3 regions of the Caldicellulosiruptor hydrothermalis 108 genome follow, and region 2 is predicted to be linked to each of the others. Evidence: riboswitches for the same ligand, from Rfam matches in the RefSeq annotation. Region 2 holds a riboswitch; each other region holds the start of a gene.
What was found. Region 2 has a riboswitch for cyclic di-AMP ahead of CALHY_RS04495 (C40 family peptidase). Riboswitches for the same ligand answer to the same signal wherever they lie in the genome.
Positions count from the first base shown of each region.

Region 1: it holds a riboswitch for cyclic di-AMP, as region 2 does, so the genes downstream of both, eam (glutamate 2,3-aminomutase) here and CALHY_RS04495 (C40 family peptidase) in region 2, are expected to answer to the same signal.
Region 3: it holds a riboswitch for cyclic di-AMP, as region 2 does, so the genes downstream of both, CALHY_RS02735 (beta/alpha barrel domain-containing protein) here and CALHY_RS04495 (C40 family peptidase) in region 2, are expected to answer to the same signal.

Region 1 is NC_014652.1:525,570-531,889, reverse strand. It holds gene CALHY_RS02475 (sugar ABC transporter ATP-binding protein) at 1-1,202, opposite strand, end outside; gene CALHY_RS02470 (DeoR/GlpR family DNA-binding transcription regulator) at 1,492-2,271, shown strand; gene CALHY_RS02465 (sugar ABC transporter ATP-binding protein) at 2,277-3,752, shown strand; gene eam (glutamate 2,3-aminomutase) at 3,833-5,062, opposite strand; cyclic di-AMP (ydaO/yuaA leader) riboswitch at 5,200-5,349, opposite strand; gene CALHY_RS02450 (ISNCY family transposase) at 5,489-6,320, opposite strand, start outside.
Region 2 is NC_014652.1:923,498-929,817, forward strand. It holds gene CALHY_RS04460 (cytochrome c biogenesis CcdA family protein) at 1-321, shown strand, start outside; gene CALHY_RS04465 (TlpA family protein disulfide reductase) at 356-856, shown strand; gene CALHY_RS04470 (glycine cleavage system protein H) at 887-1,207, shown strand; gene CALHY_RS04475 (ABC transporter substrate-binding protein) at 1,250-2,200, shown strand; gene CALHY_RS04480 (FecCD family ABC transporter permease) at 2,215-3,234, shown strand; gene CALHY_RS04485 (ABC transporter ATP-binding protein) at 3,239-4,471, shown strand; gene CALHY_RS04490 (lactate utilization protein) at 4,486-5,127, shown strand; cyclic di-AMP (ydaO/yuaA leader) riboswitch at 5,229-5,388, shown strand; gene CALHY_RS04495 (C40 family peptidase) at 5,393-6,320, shown strand, end outside.
Region 3 is NC_014652.1:593,738-600,057, reverse strand. It holds gene CALHY_RS02765 (4Fe-4S binding protein) at 1-155, shown strand, start outside; gene CALHY_RS02760 (aminotransferase class IV) at 220-972, opposite strand; gene pabB (aminodeoxychorismate synthase component I) at 989-2,308, opposite strand; gene CALHY_RS02750 (anthranilate synthase component II) at 2,318-2,881, opposite strand; gene CALHY_RS02745 (DUF362 domain-containing protein) at 3,117-4,238, shown strand; cyclic di-AMP (ydaO/yuaA leader) riboswitch at 4,300-4,450, shown strand; gene CALHY_RS02735 (beta/alpha barrel domain-containing protein) at 4,457-5,815, shown strand; gene CALHY_RS02730 (L-ribulose-5-phosphate 4-epimerase) at 5,900-6,320, opposite strand, start outside.

The DNA.
Region 1 (6,320 bases), 400 kb from region 2:
AGACTCATAACAAGTTGAACATATGATGAGGTCTTGACATTTAGCTTTTTGACAAACTCCTGAGCAAGCGAAAGTTCTTTTTGCCTGTCAATCAAAAGCCTTTTGTAATCGTATTTTAGATGTATTGCCGAGACATTGTGTGCAACAGGAAGCTTTAGAAAAAGACCATACTGTTTTCTGTCTTCTGTAACATATCCGATTTTATGCCTGATAGCATCTTCGAACGAGTTTATCTCAATCTTTTTTCCTTCAAGATAAATTTCCCCACAATGCTTTGGCAAAATTCCGCAGATTGTCTGGGCAAGCTCTGTTCTTCCGCTTCCTACAAGCCCTGCAAAACCCAAAATTTCACCTTCGTGCAGGGCAAATGATACATTCTGGACCTTATCAGAGCTAATATTCTCAACCCTGAAAACTTCTCTGCCAATTTTACTGCTCTTTGGCGGATACATCTCTTTGATTTCTCTTCCCACCATCAGGCTTACAACCTGGTCGGGATTTGTCTCAGCTGTATTTAGCGTTGTGATGTATCTGCCATCTCGAAGGACAGTGATTCTGTCTGCAAGCTCAAAAATCTCACGTAGCCTGTGAGAAATATAAAGAATGCTTATTCCCTTTGCCTTTAAATCTTTTATGATTTTAAAGAGCACTGCTGCATCAGCTTCAGACAGAGCCGATGTTGGCTCATCCAAAATCAAAAGCTTGCAGTTGAACGTAATTGCCTTTGCAATCTCAACAATCTGCTGTTGCGCAACGTTCAAGTTTGCAACCTTGTCAGTGGGTTTTATGTTCACCTCATCAAACAAAGACAAAACTTCTTGCGACATCTGGTTGAGCTTTTTAAAATCCACTATCTTTGCAGACTTTTCAGGAAGTCTTCCTATGTATATATTCTCAGCAACAGTAAGATGCGGGCAGAGCGCAAGCTCCTGGTGAACTATGCTAATACCAAGATTTTGAGCATCTCTTGGAGACCTGATATTTACCTTCTTGCCCTCAAGATATATCTCACCTTTGTCTGGAAGAAGGCTTCCTGATATGATATTCATCAAAGTTGACTTTCCAGCACCGTTTTCACCAACTATTGCATGAATTTCAGCTTTGTTTACAGAAAACGAAACATCAGAAAGTGCAACTGTCCCTGGGAAAATCTTTGTAATTCCATGCAGCCTTAAAAGTTCGCTATCAGTGGAGCTTTTCATGCAAATCTCACCTCGCTTTGTTAAAGATTATAGTAGTTTTGGTAAAACTATTTATTTGTATCCATCTTTCGCTTTTCTATTTATATATATTCTACACCAAAATCAAAAATCCTTCTTTTTTAATCAAAAAAATTTTATTTTCTTGAACAATGTTATCAAAAATGTTCAGCTTGTTGACAGGCCTGATAAAATGTAATACACTGAAGAAAAGAAAATATATCAAACTTGTTCACATACAACTTTTTTGGTGGTATAATAGCATAAGAACTTGCAAAAGTGGTGAATATTGATGCTTGTTGCAGAGAGGCTAAAAAAGATAAAGGAGATACTTCTTCAGAAAAAGCACATTGACGTTGCAACACTTGCAGAGCTTTTGAACGTTTCAGAGGTAACAATCAGGCGTGACTTGGACAGGCTTGAAAGTGAAGGGTTTTTGATAAAAACATACGGCGGGGCAATCTTAAAAGAAGAGGCAGCAAAGATTCTATCACCTACAATCTCAGAAGACTCTGAAAAAGAGGCAATCGCAAAGGTGTGCTCTTACATGATAGAAAGTAACCAGGCAATTATCCTTGCAGGCGGAAATATATTGAGGCTTGTTCCAAAGTATATAAAGGAAAAACAAAACATAATAGTTTTGACAAACGACCTTCTTTTGGCAATAGAGTGTGGAAAGCTTTCAATCCAGACAATTGTGACAGGTGGTTATATTGTTGGAAATACCTTCACCTTGGCAGGGCCAATGCTTGTAAATCCTAATATGGACATATTTGTGGACAAGGCATTTATTGAGGTTGACGGTGTCTCACTCGAGCGAGGATTTACAGTGAACAATGTTGAGTTTGCAAACGCATATAAGTATTTTAAGTCAATTGCCAAAGAGACAATTATTGTTGCAGACTCATCAAAGTTTGACAAGATTTCTCTTTTCCAGATAGCAAGGGTTGATGAGATCAAAAAGGTTATAAGCGACACAAACGTGCCGGATGAGTACAAGTCATTTTTCTTTGAAAACGGCACCCAAATATTTTGCAGTTTTGACTTTTCTGACCTTGAAAGAGAGGTTTGAAAGTTATGGCTATTATGCTTAAAAACATCTCAAAAAAATTTGATGATTTTTATGCTCTAAAAGATATAAACCTTGAATTTTTTGAAGGTCAGGTGAATGTCATTCTTGGCAAAAATGGCTCTGGCAAAACAACTCTGACAAAGATTATAAACGGAAGCACAGCGCCAACAAACGGAAAGGTTTTGATTGACGGAAAAGAATTTTCAAGTCTCAATCCTATGCTTGCAAAATCGCTTGGAATATTTACTGTACATCAGGAGCTTTTGTATTTTCCTCACCTTTCTGTTGCTGAGAACATCTTTATTGATAACAAGCCAAAAAACAAGCTTGGATTTGTAAGTTATAAGGCAATGATAAAACACGCAGCAGAAATTTTAAGCAAAATGGGTGTATATATCAATCCTGAAGCGCTTTGCAAAAACATGGGTCAGTCTCAGCTTCAGGTGATTGAGATCTGCAGGGCGCTTGTTCAAAACGCAAAGGTTTTGATTTTCGATGAACCAACAGCAGGGCTTACAACATATGAGATAGAAAATCTTTTTAAAATCATAAAAGAGCTAAAAGAAAAAGGAATTGTAATAATATTTGTGACAAACATGGTGGAAGAAGCGCTATCTATTGCAGACAGGGTAACAATCCTTCGCGACGGTGAAGTTGTTGCATCTGACAATGTCACAAGCTTTAACTTAAGCAAGGCAATCTCTTTGATCTTCGGCAGTGTAAACAGAACATATCCAAAACTAAAGGTTGAAAAAGGTTCTACCATCTTTAGCGTTAAAAATTTAACAAAACGTGGGATAATTGAGAACATCTCATTTGATGTAAGAGAGGGAGAGATTTTTGGGATTGCCGGGCTTGTTGGATCTGGGCGAAGTTTTCTGGCAAAGGCTCTTTTTGGTGCAGAAAAACTTGACTCAGGCGAGATTTATATGAATGGAAATCTTTTAAAACTTTCAAGCCCGGCCGATGCAATAAAAAATGGTATTGCGTTTATGAGCGAAGACAGGATTGGTACAGGCCTTTTCAAGACGCTCAACATTGCAGACAATATCATCTCATCTAACATCTGGAATATCGCAAACGGCTTTTTTGTAGACTCATCCCGCCAGGAAAAGATTGCAAATCTGTATATTAAAAAGCTTGGGATAAAACCAAAGGAGATTACTCAAAAGATTGCGTTCTTAAGCGGTGGGAACCAGCAAAAGGTATTGATTGCAAAGTGGCTCTTTTCGCGCTCAAACGTGTTCATTTTGGATGAGCCAACAAAGGGCTTGGATTTGGCATCAAAGGTAGAAGTTTATAATATCATCAACGAGCTTGCAAGAATTGGTTGTGCTATTATTTTCATCTCCTCTGACTTTTCAGAACTGATTGGCATGTGCGACAGAATCCTGGTACTTCACAGAGGCAAGGCAGTCCATGAGTTTTCCAAAAAGGAGATGGATTATGATAAGATTTTAAAAACGGCAATGGGGATATAAAAAAAAGATGGCACAGCGCCATCAGAAAAGTAGGTGAATAAAATCATTTTTTCTTAGGTTTTTTCAAAGCTATTTTAAGGTCACAAAGAGGTATTTTCAACCTCAAAAACCTCACCTTCCCAGTTTCTAAAGACCACTTTGTCTTTGCCAAAGTAAAGAAGATAATTTGGCATGATTGGAGTTTTGCCTTTGCCCTTTGGTGCATTTATGATGTATGTTGGCACTGCCATGCCGGAGGTTCTACCTCTGAGGCTCTCAATAATCTCCATGCCCTCCTCAATTGTCACCCAAAAGTGCGATGTTCCTTTTACTCTTTTTGGATGAAAGATATAATATGGCTTTACCCGAATTTTCAAAAGTTCTTGATTGAGCTTTCGAACAACAAACTTGTCATTGTTGACCCCATTTAACAAAACCATCTGGTTACCAAGTGGAATGCCGCTATCTGCCAGCATCTCGCAAGCTCTTTTTGATTCTTTCGTTATCTCACGTGGGTGATTAAAGTGGGTGTTTATATAAATTGGATGATATTTCTTTAGCATATCAACAAGATCTTTTGTAATTCTTTGTGGCAAAGTCACAGGTGCTCGTGTACCAATTCTGATTATCTCAACATGAGGTATTTGCCTGAGTGACCTTAAAATCCATTCCAAAATCTCATCAGAAAGCATCAGGGCATCGCCGCCTGTAATTAGAACATCTCGAATGTGCGGGTTTTGTGCCACATACTCTATTGCATCTGTAATATCGTCTAAGGATGCGTGTGTGTCAGTCTCGCCAATAAACCTTCTTCTTTGGCAAAATCTGCAAAACATCCCACATATATTTGTAACCTTTATTATGAGCCTATCTGGATAGCGCTGAGTTACTATCTTGGTAGGTGATGTGTGCTCTTCGTCCATTGGGTCAAGATCGCCCTTTTCTACCAGCTCTAAGCTGCTTGGAACAGATTGTCTTTTTATTGGGCAGTTTGGGTCATTTGGGTCAATTAGCGACAAATAGTAAGGTGAGATTGCAAAGCGATAAATCTTTCCTACTTGTTCTATTTGCTGTGCTTCTTTTTCATCAAGGTTTAGAAGATCTTTTAATATTTTGGCTGAGGTAATTCTATTTTTCAGCTGCCATTTATAATTTCCCCAGTCTTTTTCGCTTGCACCAAAGTAGGAAAGAATCTTTCTTTTTTGATATTCAATCTTTTCTTCATCCTCTATGCCCGTTTTGATTGTGTCTCTGACTTCTAAGTAGTCTTTAATAGCTTCTTTTAACTTTTCAAACCTTTCGTTGTTGTTGATAACATTTAACTTTTCCATATCTATAAAACCTCCTTTCAAAATTTTTGCCGAAAATAAAAGCAGCCAAACTCCATAACCTCGGAATTTGGCTGCTTTGAAATCAAAGGCAAAAGAACGCCTTCTTTTGCGCCTATAAAAAGGCGTAAAACCCCTTTTGCCTCCCCTTTCAAAGCTTCCGAGGTTAGCTGACGGGTTCGGGCCGAAAGGGTTAGCCCTACAGAAGCTTTTGGCTTCTGATTCACCCCAGAAAATTGGGTCCCCCGTATCCCAGGCCTTTTCCCCTGGGAATTCAGCTTTTCAAAAGGAGTGCTAATTATATTTATTTGTATATATCCCCTCTTGGACCAATTTCATAAATGTAAACTGTAAACTGTTCTTTTTCTACCTTATATATAATCCAAGTTGTTGAATAAATAATTATACCATTAATGTTATTATATAGAACTATAAATTATTCCACGTGTATTTAAAAGAAAATTTACAGTTTTCAATTTTTTGAATATAGACCTCTATCAAATAAGTAATCATTATCCAGTCCACATGCCTCTTATATGTTCTAAAACCTCTTAACCTTATTTGTTCTAAATTGTATTCTCCTTTTAACTTCCCAAATAATCTTTCAATTTTTGTCCTTTGCTTATATAACCTTTGTCCTTCCTCACTTCTTAAAAATTCCATATTTTTTACCCTCAAAATATTTTTTACATTACTAAAATCCTTACTATTTCTCTTATTTACCGCCGCTACAAACTTTATCTCAAGTCTATCTGCCACCTCAAACCACTTCGCACAATCATAACCTGCATCCGCTAATATTACTTCAGGTCCAAATATCTTAGCTTCATACAAAAGTTCTACTACTTTACTGTCATGGATATTTGCACGTGTCAACCACCATACTATAGGTATAACCTCATCTTCAACTGTTGCCAACACATGTAATTTATACCCATTGTAAAAACCTAAACTAACACATACTCCTACTTCTGCCTCTTTGTCACCCCTCGAGCTTCTCAAAGGTGTGGAATCTATAGCACAAACTTTTGTCTGCGGAACTATTTCTCTCACTAAAATTCTTGCTATCCCTTCTATATACCCTTCTTCAATTACCTTTGCCCATTTCGAAAAATATGAATGATCAGGGCTCTTCTCTATCCCTATAGCCTTTTTAAATTCTTCATCTTCATTTATCTTGTATTCTAATTCCCTGAAGCTGTTTATCTTGTTTTTGACTTTGTAAACAAAACAAGCTATTATATGGCTTAGCTTAAATTTC
Region 2 (6,320 bases):
AATTTGGATATTAATGCTTCACCGTTGATTTTAGGAATGGTTTTGAGCATAAGCTGGACACCCTGTGTAGGACCAGTTTTGACGTCTATTTTGAGTATGGCGGCATTATCTGAAACATTTTTAAAAGGAGCGATGCTGCTTTTTATCTATTCGATGGGTTTTGCCGTGCCGTTTTTGATCTCAAGCTTTTTAATAGACAGGCTAAAAGCTTTTTTTGGCATGTTGAATAGGTACAGCAGGGCAATAGAGTATTTTACAGGTGCGCTTTTGATTGCATTTGGCATGCTTGCGTTTTTTGATAAGATAAATTTCTTCAGGTAGAAAATAGAAAAATTCAAAAAGAGGTGAATATTTCATGTTGAATAATAGAATCAAAAGTGTTATCTTTATATTGATAAGCGCCATTTTGATTGGGCTTTTAGTATACCAGATTATGTCGCGCTCAAAAGAGAATGCAGCTGCCGAAGGTATAGTTAATTTCAAGCTTGTATCAGTGGATGGCAAAGAGTATTCATTATCAGATTTTAGGGGCAAAAAGGTTGTTCTCAACTTTTTTGCAACATGGTGTCCACCCTGCAGGGCTGAGATACCCGATTTTGAAAGATTCCATCGCGAAAACAAAGATGTTGTTTTGATTGGCATTAATATTCAAGAAGATAAAGCAACAGTTGAGGAATTCTTAAGTTCAATGGGAGTTACGTACCCAGTACTTCTTGACAGGGATGGGAAGGTTTCTGCACAATTTGGGATTGAAGGAATACCCACAACATTTTTGATTGACGAAAATGGAAGGATAATAGCGAAAAACGTTGGTATGATGACTTATGAGCAGCTTAAAAAATTTGCTGGAAAGTAAAAATACTTCGAAAAAAGGGAATGAAAAAGGATGCTGTATGGTGAGAGGCTTCTTTTTGGGGATATGTGGGTTGAAGTTAATGGTTCGATTGCTTCGGTAGGTATAACTAAAAATTTGGAGATGGAGCTTGGTGACATTGTGATGTTTGAGTTTTTCAAGACGTCAGGGTATATTCAAGAAGGAGAGGAGTTTGCAAGAATTGAGTCAATCTACAAGACGTACACCTTGAAATCCCCAGTGAGTGGTTATATAAGGTGGGTAAACCGTGAGCTTCCTTTTGATCCTACTTTATTAAATTTATTACCAGAAGAAACAGAAATAATTAGTATAGACATCCAGCAACTTGTGTGATATAATAATGCAAGCAAATTATTACATACAAAGGGGTTGAATATGCTGATGAAGTTTTCTAAAAAGTTAGTTGCAATAGTTGTTTTAATTGCATTTGCGGTAGCTTTAATTCCATTTTATTCTCATGCTGCCGACTTTCCTGTCACAGTCAAGGATGGAAAAGGATATAGCATAACTGTAAAACAGAAACCTCAAAGGATTTTGTCGCTTGCGCTTCAGACAGATGAGATTTTGCTCAATATGGTGTCTGCTAACAGAATTGTTGGGCTTTCTATATTTGCTGATGACAAGAACAATTCGAATGTCGTAAATCTTGCTAAGAATGTAAAAGGCAGATATTCGAGCAACGACATTGAAAAGATAATTGCGGCAAAACCTGACCTTGTGATAGTACCTTATTACATTGACAAGTCAAAGTACGACCTTTTGAAGAAAGGTCTTAAGTGTCCTATATATGTCAGCTTAAATCCAAATTCGATTGTAAATATCAAACAAGAGATTATAAATCTTTCAAAGCTAACTGGTGAAATCCAGAAAGGTCAGGCTCTTATAAAGTACATGGACGATAAAATTAATTTTGTGCAAAAAAAGGTAAAATACTTGAGAAAGAAAAAATATGTGCTTTTCTACACATACTACTTCAATTCCACATATGGCAAAAATACAACCCAGCATGAGATTGCAAAGTATGCAGGGGTTATAAATATAGCAGCTGTTGCTGGATTGAAAGGCTGGCCAACTATCTCAAAAGAACAGATTTTGGAGTGGGACCCGAACATCATTGTTATTCCATCTGCGTCGTACAATCCAAAAAAGACTTCTCAGCAGTACGTAGAGGAGTTCAAAAAAGACCCTGCTTTCAAAAACCTGAAAGCTGTGAAGAACAACAGCGTAATTATTCTTGATGATAGGCACGTTCAAACAGTTTCGCACTATATTGTTGAAGGTATTTATGACTTGGCAAAAGCTGCATATCCGTATCTTTTCAAATAAGGCTTTTATAAGTGGTGGTACAGTTGAAAAAGGTTTTGATTATTTTAGCTCTTCTGCTTTTGACAGTATTTATAATATCCATAGGGGTGGGAAGTGTTTTTATCCCTCCCCTTCGTGTTTTAAAGGCACTTTTATCGCTCATAGGTATAAGTTTTGGTCCAGCGAATGATATGGATTTGACAATTGTCGGGCAAATAAGACTTCCAAGAATAATAATTGCCATGATTGTTGGGATGAGCTTGAGCATAGCAGGTGCGCTTGTTCAAGGACTTTACAGAAATCCTATGGCAGACCCAGGAATTATTGGAACATCAAGCGGTGCAAGTTTAGGTGCCATTGTTTGCATAGCCTTTTCGCTTAACACCATAAACATATTTTATTTACCATTACTTGCTTTTGCAGGTGCGCTTCTGATTTCGTTTTTAGTGTACAGGCTTTCAACCAAGAACAACAAAACGCCCATTACAAACCTCATTTTAATTGGTATTGCAGTTTCAACTTTTGTGTCTTCCATAAACTCTTTGATTCTTTCAAACATAAATCAGTATCAGGTAAGCGAATATATATTTTGGATGCTCGGTAGTTTAGACGGTCGAAGCTGGGTGCATGTGAAGATTAGCTTTGTTCCTCTTTGTATTTTGATACTGTGTTCTTTGCTATTTGCAAAGAGGATAAACATTTTGATACTTGGAGAGGAAGAAAGCTTTACAATTGGGGTAAATCCAGAAAAGCTGAAAAAAACCTTGCTTTTTCTTGTTTCGCTCATAACGGGGATAGCGGTCTCTGTCTCAGGACCAATCAGCTTTGTTGGGCTAATTGTTCCGCACATGCTCAGACTCATTGTTGGAAGCGATTATAGAAGACTGATACCTGCTTCAATTTTAAGTGGTGGAATATTTTTGATTATGTGTGATACAATTGCAAGAGTATTGTTTTCACCGGTTGAAGTAAAGGTTGGGATTATAACCTCTTTGGTGGGGGTACCATACTTTTTGTACCTTCTGAAAAAGCGTGAAAATGAGGTGAGTGTATAGAATAATGTCTCTTTTTGTTGAGAACCTCAAATGCGGCTATTCTTATCCAATTGTTGAGGTAGATGGAAGGCTTAAGTTCGAAGAAGGAAAAGTCTATGGATTTGTTGGACCAAACGGAAGTGGTAAAAGTACACTGATAAAGGCTTTAGCAGGGCTTGTCAAAATTTTTGAAGGCAGGATTTGTTTTGGTGAGGTGCAGATAAGCAAGCTTTCTGACATAGAAAGAGCAAAGCTTATTTCGTACATGCCACAGCACATCTTTTCAAGCTTTCCGTTTACAGTTCTTGATGTTGTGATGATGGGAAGATTTCCCTATGAAAAGAGCAGGTTCTTTGCTACCTACGAGAGCAAAAAAATTGCAGAGGAGAAGATAGAACAGGTTGATCTTTCCAGCAAAAAACTTTCGAGCATATTAAAGATTTCAGGTGGTGAGAGGCAAAGGACTTCCTTTGCACGTGTGCTTGCTCAAAGTAGCAAAGTTTTGCTTTTTGATGAGCCAAACTCAAGCTTGGACATCTCTCACCAAGAAAAGATTTTAAGGATTGCAAAACAAGAAGCGCTGGATGGCAAGATTGTCATAATGGCAATTCATAATCTGAAAATTGCAGCCAAAGTGTGCGATAGTGTGATTATGATGAAAGATGGTAAAATTGTAGATATTGGAAGACCAGATGAAGTTCTAAACCAGCAGAACATCAAAAAGGTGTATGACGTTGACGCAGTTGTTTACAAAAATCCCTTTGGGATATTTGATATAGAACTTATCCAGAGAGAAGACCCAAAAGCTGTGCACGTTCATGTTGTTGCAGGAGGTGGGAGCGCACAGCTTCTTTTCAGGATGCTCGTTGAAATGGGGTGTAAAGTCACAACAGGTGTACTTTCCACAAACGATACAGACTTTGAAACAGCTCAGCTTTTTTCCATCTATACAGTTTTTACAAAACCTTTTATGCCAATTGGTGAAAAAGAGTACATTGAAAATGTCCAGCTTATAAAGAGAGCAGACCTGTGCGTGCTGTGTAGTATTCCGTTTGGTGTTCAGAACCTGAAAAACTTAGAGGCGCTGAGATATGCTAATAAGCTGTGTATAATTGAAGAGGAGGATATTTCAAAGCGCGATTTTACAGGCGGTTTGGCAACAAGACTTTATAATTGCTTGAGGGAAAAAGCATTGGTTCTTTCAAGCGTTGATAGCTTAAAAGATTATATCTTAAAAGAGACAAACGGTAAAATGTGAAGGGGTGATATGAAGTGAATCCAAACAAGGCGTGGTGGATAGATACAAACTTTGAAACTGTAAAGAAAAACTTGGAAGCAAGAAACTTTGAATGTTTTATTGTCGAGAAAAAAGAAGATGTTGTGCCTCTTTTAGAAAAGCTCATTTCAAAAGGCAGTGTGGTATCGTGCGGTGGGTCAATGACACTTTTTGAGTGTGGTGTGATAGATTTTCTGAGAAATGGCAATTACAATTTTTTGGACAGATACAAAGAAGGTATAACACCTGAGGAGCTTGGTGAGATTTACAGAAAATCTTTCTGGGCTGACTACTATCTTATGTCAACAAACGCAATAACACTTGACGGAAAACTCATAAACATAGATGGAAACGGCAACAGGCTTGCAGCGCTTCTTTTTGGTCCTAAAAATGTAATAGTGATTGCCGGCAAGAACAAGCTTGTTTTAAACGAGGAGCAAGGTTTGCTGAGAGTAAGAAATATTGCATCTCCCATGAACTCAAAAAGACTTTCTCGAAACACACCCTGCACCCAGGACGGAAAATGCCATGATTGTTTAAGTAGCGATAGCATCTGCAGCCATATTGTTGTAACAAGAAGGTCTCCTGCAAAGGGAAGAATCAAGGTTGTGCTGGTCAAAGAAGACTTGGGCTTTTAAAGATGGGGTTGTAATATTTTAGAAATATCTGCGTAACAATTCTGTAAAAAAGGGTTGACAGAATAAAGTGACTTGTAATAAAATAATTACATCAAAATAATAAACTTCATAGGCTGAATGCCTGAGCAAATTGTAAAAATTGCTCAGACAGCGGGAGACCCACAGTAGCCATTGGGGTGAATCGGCAAAAGTCTTGCCGTAGGGATAGCCTTCTTGTCCCGAACCCGTCAGCTAATCCCGTAAGCCTCAAGAAGGGAGTTTTTGTATGAATCTCAGAAGCTTAATTGCTATAACTCTTGGAATTTTTTTGATGTTTTTTTCTGCAAAGGCCTTTGCCCAGTCAGCCCAGGCAAAATCAACAATAAATATAAGAAGTGCACCTTCAACAAGTAGTAAGATTTTAGGAGTTTTCCCCAAAGGGTTTAAAACCCAAGTTTTGTCAAATGCAGGTGGATGGGTAAAGATTTCGTATGATGGAATTGTTGGGTATGTAAAGTCTGATTACATAACTATTACAAATGAAAAAAGGAGCGCAGTTTCAAATACTTCAAGGGCAAGTGTTGCAAAAACGGCTGCTAAAGCTGCGCAAGCTACAGTTTTAAAAGACAATGCGCGCTTAAGAAGTGATATGTCAACCTCATCAAAGATATTAAAGACATTAAAAAGTGGCAGCAAAGTCTATGTCCTGTCAAGAGAACAAAATGGCTGGGTGAAGGTAAAGACGCTTGATGGCACAGTAGGATATATGGCATATTACCTTTTGAAGATGCCTTCACAATTTGTATCGAAAACAATGTCACGTGGTGGGTATGAGAGAGGTCAAGCAGAAACTTTTACAAATCTTAGCTTAGCTCAGAGAATTTTGGAGTTTGCTCAAAGATTTCGTGGTATAAGATACTCATATGGTGGGACGTCACCATCAACTGGTTTTGACTGTTCAGGATTTGTACAGTTTGTGTTTAAGAACTTTGGGATACATTTAGAAAGAACAGCAGCTGACATGGCAAGAACAAATGGTGTGAGAATTTCTTACAGTGAAATTAAACCGGGAGATTTGCTTTTCTTTGACACAGATGGCGGGAAAAATTATATAAATCATGTTGGCATATATTTAGGCGGTGGCAAGTTCATTCATGCATCAAGTGCAAGGGGACGTGTAACAGAGACTGACTTAAATTCATATTATGGAAGAT
Region 3 (6,320 bases), 330 kb from region 2:
CATTTGAGATCATTCCAAAAGAGATAATAGAGTCTCAGTCAACAAATGTTGATATTATCTCTGGTGCGACAAGAACATCATATGGTATTATCATGGCAGTTGAAGATGCACTCAGTAAGGCAAAAATTGAAAATGATGAGTCGGCACAAAATTAAAAAGTACACGGGCTGCTCAAAATTAAGAGAGTTTAGCAGCCCATTTTTTGTTGTTTTTTATCTTTTAGCACACCCATGGACGATCAAATTTTTCCATGCTCAGTAAATACTCTGCAAAACCTCGCTGTTTAAACTCTATATTTTCAATCCGCAAAACAGGGAAAATACCTGCTATGCTGCTTGTAATAAAGCACTCATCCATATCTTTAATATCACCTATTTCCAAATAAGCCTTTTTTACCATATATCCTAACTTCTCTGATACCCTTATCACATGTTTTCTTACAATGCCAGGAAGCAGTCCGCACAAAATGTGAGGTGTGTAAATAACCTTATCTTTTCTAAAAAAGATGTTGGCAAACGCCGCCTCGCATATAAAACCATCTTGATTGAGAAAAAGACAGCTGTCAAATCCTTTCTTATTAGCTCTTTTTTCTTCTATCAAATTAATACCTATATTAGAAGTTTTTATATAATTTAAAATGTTTTTTGAATCCTTTTTCGTTCGTGCAATCGCAAGCTCAAAACCTTTTTGGAACAAAACTTTATTATATCGTATTTCTTTTAGTTCTATCACTAACCTGTCATGAACATATGCAACTCTCACCCCACCATAATCTCTTTCAGTAGAAAGTATATACTTTTCTATTGACTCTTTAAACTTTTCAAAGTCTAAGTGAAACTTAACTCCAAGTATCCAAAAAGTTCTTTTGAATCTTAGATAGTGGTCCTCCAGAAAATGCGCACCTTCCCTGTCAAAATAAATTGTTTCAAAAGGAAACAAACCAAAGCCATATGACTGGAAAGATTCTTCCAAATCTTGAACCTCCTTTTCAAGCACCTGCAAAATCGCTTATGCCTAAAATTTCAAAAAACGGTTTCCCTTTGTGGATGGTCTCCCACCACTCTTCCTCTTCTTGAGAGTCCCAAACAATTCCGCCGCCAACACTAAAGTATGCTGTGTCATCTTCTACAACAAGCGTTCTGATTGCAATGTTAAAATCCATGTTGAAATTGTTTGAGATATAGCCAATAGAGCCGCAGTATATTCCTCGCGGACACTTCTCAAGCTCCTCTATAATCTTTATAGCATTCAGCTTTGGTGCACCTGTTATTGACCCACCTGGAAAGGTTGCTTCAATTATCCTTTTTAAATCCATACCATTTAGAAGCTTTCCCTTTATGGTTGAGACAAGATGAAAAACTGTTGAATATTCTTCAACATCAAATAGTTTTTCAACCTCAATGGATTCTGGCAAACATATCTTTGCAAAGTCGTTTCTCTCAAGGTCAACAATCATCAAAAGCTCTGACCTGCACTTTATATCGTTATATAGTCGCTCTTTTAAAATTCTATCTTCTTCTGGAGTTTTTCCACGTTTAGATGTACCTTTTATCGGTTTGGTTATGATGGTATCTCCTCTTTTCCTCAAAAAAAGTTCGGGCGATGTTGATATGATGGATGCTTTTGGAAACTTTATATACGCATGGTAACAGCCATAGTTTCTTTTTCTGAGGTCAAAATACAAAAAGTCAGGATCAAATACTCCTTTTACAAAAAAGCGCTGTGAAAGATTTACTTGGTAAACATCACCTTCAAAAATATAATCCTTTATTCTTTTCACTGCCTGCATGTATTCTGACTTTTCAAAGTTGCACCAAGCTCTTTCAACCTCAGACTTTTTAAAGCTTGTCAAGGCAAGGTTTTCATTTTTTAGTATCCCTTCAAATTCCATTGCTAAGGCTTTGGATGTAAAAGAAGCATATGTCTTTTTTTCAAAGTGGTCAATGACCACAAAATCTTCAAAATATCCAAAATATGCTTTGGGGACAAGAGAAGTATCTTTTTTCCTTTCAACTTCAAAAAGGTCAACACCAAAGTTGTAAGAAAAATATCCTGCAAACCCACCATTAAAAACAAAATTAGAAGTGTTTTTATTTCTTTCTATTTTATTCGAAAGAATTTCTAAATACTCAAAAACATCATCGTCTTCACTCAAGATATAAACTTCCTTGGGCTTTAAAAACAAAAAAGAATATCTCCCATACCTCTTGCTCAGCATACTGCTCTCAAGCAAAACTGAAAAATCACTTTTCAAATGACAAAAAATCAAAAATGGGTCAGGTACCATGTTATAAACTGCAATCTGCACTTTAAATTCTCACCCTTTTAAAAAGTTTTTAAGCATCAAAAGTCCATGCTGAGTTGCAATTGACTCAGGATGAAACTGCACACCTTCTATTTTAAACCTTTTGTGTCTTATACCCATAACCTCTCCCTCTTTTGATACTGCTGTGATGGTAAGCTGCGTGCTGTCAACATCATCTATCACAAGAGAGTGGTATCGAACAACACTCAGAGGGTTTTTGAGGTTTTCAAATACTCCTTTTTGGTCATGAAATACTGTGTCTACTATCCCGTGCATAGGTCTTTTTGCCTTTTTAAGTTTTGCCCCAAAGAACATGCCAATTGCCTGATGTCCAAGACATACACCAAGAATATTTTTTGACTCTTTAAATTTATCTATGATTTCAAACAAAATCTTATCGTCTGTAGGTCTTCCTGGTCCAGGAGAAAGGACAATGTGAGTAGGGTTTAGCTTGTAAATATCTTCTATGGTAAGCTTGTCGCGGTTTATCACAGTGGTAGACACTTTGAGTCTTAAAAAATAGTTGTAGAGATTATACGTAAACGAATCAAAATTGTCAACAATCAAGACCTTCATTGCAAAAACACCCTCTTTAGCTGGCCGGAGACTATATTTGATAGTATCCTTTTTGATACCTTATATCAAAAAAGTGCATTCTTGTTAAATGGTTTTGCTCAATATTATACTATAACTTGCAAAGGTGCACATCAATATTTTGCAACCTTCTGTTAAAATTGAGCTATTCACAAATTTCAAAAAAGGATTATAATTTTATTTACCCGAAAATTTTGAAAGGAGTTGAAAAGGGAAAATGGCAAAATCAAAGGTGTATTTCACAGACTTTAAAACCAAACCAGGGTATAATATGCTTGATAAGCTTGAAAACCTTGTGAAAAAGGCAGGGATTGAAACAATCGATTTTAAAAACAAGTTTGTCGCTATCAAGGTCCACTTTGGAGAACCAGGAAACCTTGCGTATATAAGACCAAACTATGTCGCAAGGATTGTAAAACTCATCAAAAGCCTTGGTGGAAAACCGTTCGTGACAGATGCAAACACACTTTACACGGGAAGAAGAAGCAATGCTCTGGACCACTTAGAAGCTGCGTATGAAAATGGGTTTAACCCGCTTGTGCTTGGCTGTCATGTAATCATCGCAGATGGTTTGAAAGGAACAGAGTACAGGGAAATTGAGGTAAACCTCAAGCATACACAAAAAGCAAAGATAGGTTCTGCCATCGCAGATGCTGATATTATAATCTCAATGAACCACTTTAAAGGTCATGAGATGACAGGGTTTGGTGGCGCTATCAAAAACATTGGAATGGGTTCAGGCTCTCGCGGTGGAAAGCTTTTTATGCACTCATCCTCAAAGCCGGTTATAAAGACATCAAAATGTGTTGGCTGCGGAATGTGCGTCAAAAGCTGTGCGCAGCTTGCTATAACTTTGAATGAGAAGAAAAAAGCGGTCATTGACTATGAAAAATGTGTTGGATGTGGTCAGTGCGTTGCAGTGTGCCAGTTCGGTGCAGCAACAGTCAAGTGGGATGAGGCTGCATCAATTGCAAGCGAGAAGATTGCTGAGTATGCGTATGCAGTTTTAAAAGATAAGCCTCATTTTCATATAAACTTTGTCATGAACATTTCGCCTGACTGTGACTGCTGGTCACACAACGATATTCCTATTGCACCAGACATTGGTATTGCAGCATCATTCGACCCTGTTGCCTTGGATAAGGCATGTGTTGACCTTGTAAATAGCTCTGCATTCACACCAGCTGGGTCTGCATTTGAAAAAGCAAAACACATTGAGGTTGATGGCAAAATTGACAGGTTCAAGAGCATTCATCCTGACACAGACTGGAGAGTTGCACTAAAACATGCTCAAGAGATTGGGCTTGGAAGTTTAGAGTATGAGCTTGTGAAGGTATAGACATTCTTTCTTGCCAAACTGCCGCTTTTCTGGTATGATAAAAATCATAATAAAAAAATAAAATCAAAAAAAGCTGAATTCCTGTGTAAAAAGCACAGGATAGGGGGGACCCACTTTTTGGGGTGAATCAAGGCATTTTTGCCTTGTAGGGCAAAAGTCCCTTTCTGCCCGAACCCGTCAGCTAACCCCCGAAGCTTTGAAAGGGAGGTTTGTTTTTTATGAATGTAAAATTTAATCAAAAGACTCACATTCTTGAGATTGAGTATCAGTTCAGGGATGTTGAAGAGCCAAATCTTTTCAGAAACATCTATCCTTACAATGAAGTACCAAGGCTTGTATTCAACCACAGGATTGTGCCCATGAACGTGCCAGAAAAACTTTATATTACCGACACAACTTTCAGAGACGGCCAGCAATCACGCTCACCGTACACTGTTGATCAAATTTGTAGAATTTATGACTACTTGCATGAACTTGACAATGGGAGTGGCGTTATTCTTCATACAGAGTTTTTTGTGTACTCAAAACAGGACAAAGAAGCAGTTTTAAAGTGTTTGGAAAAAGGTTATGATTTCCCAAAAGTCACCGCTTGGATTCGCGCAAAAAAAGAGGATTTTGAGATTGTAAAGAGCCTTGGTATCAAGGAAACAGGAATTTTGGTTTCATGTTCTGACTATCATATCTTCAAAAAATTAAAGATGACAAGAAGTCAGGCAATGAAGCAATACTTAGAGATTGTCTCATCAGCCCTTGAGGCAGGAATTATACCACGCTGCCATTTTGAAGACATCACACGCGCAGACTTTTACGGGTTTGTCCTGCCGTTTATTAATGAACTTATGAAGCTTTCAAAAGAGGCAAATATGCCTGTGAAAATCAGAGCCTGTGACACGCTGGGGCTTGGATCACCAATACCGGGTGTGGCTCTGCCAAGAAGCGTTCCACAGATAATCTATGGCATTGTGAACTATGGTGAAGTGCCATCTGAGTGGCTTGAATGGCATGGCCATAACGATTTTTACAAGGCAGTCATAAACTCAACAATGGCATGGCTTTATGGTGCCTCAATGGTAAACACATCTCTTTTGGGAATAGGTGAGCGAACCGGCAACACTCCATTAGAGGCAATGGTGATGGAATATATTCAGATAAGAGGGTCGGCAGATGGCATGAACGTTGCTGTGATATCTGAGATTGCTGAGTATTTCAAAAAAGAAATCGGGTATGAGATTCCTCCAATGACGCCTTTTGTCGGTGAGAACTTTAACGCAACACGGGCAGGAATCCATGCAGATGGACTTATGAAAGATGAGGAGATTTACAATATATTTGATACAGGAAAGATTCTGGGGAAGCCTCCTAAGGTGATTATTGATGCATACTCAGGCATTGCAGGAATTGTAATCTGGATAAACAGGTATTTCAAAGATAGCGGCATTGACATTCAGGTTGACAAAAAAGACCCAAGGGTTCAGAAGGTCAAAGAGTGGGTAGACAGTCAATATGAAAATGGAAGAAATACATCAATAAGTGATGAAGAGCTAAAAGAGGTTGTAAGCAGAATATTTGGACTGTAAAAAAACAAGCAAGGCTGCCACTTGAAAACGGCAGCCTTATGTTGTATTAACAATCCTTTCTTGTGCTGGGGGAAAAGTAATTTTTTATTTTTGCCCATATTTTGTCATGTACCTCTCATGAGCTCTTTTTACCTCTTCAGGTGGAATCTCGATAGGCTCGCCCATCATCTTTGCAATAAATACTGTTTTTGCTACATCTTCTACCATAACAGCAGCTTTTACTGCCTCATCAACTGTCTTGCCTATCGTAAAAACTCCATGGTTCTGAAGAAGAATTGCCGGGCTTGAACCTATATACTCAACTATCACCTTGCCTATGTCCTCACCACCAATCTGAGCATACGGTCCGCATGGAATCTCACAGCCAAACTCATCGGCAATTGCTGTCAAATACACTTTTATTGGCTGGCCCAAGGCTGCAAACGCTGTTGCATAGTTTGAATGAGTATGGACAACAGCATTTATGTGTGGCATGTGCTTGTATACATAAAGATGTGTAAGTGTG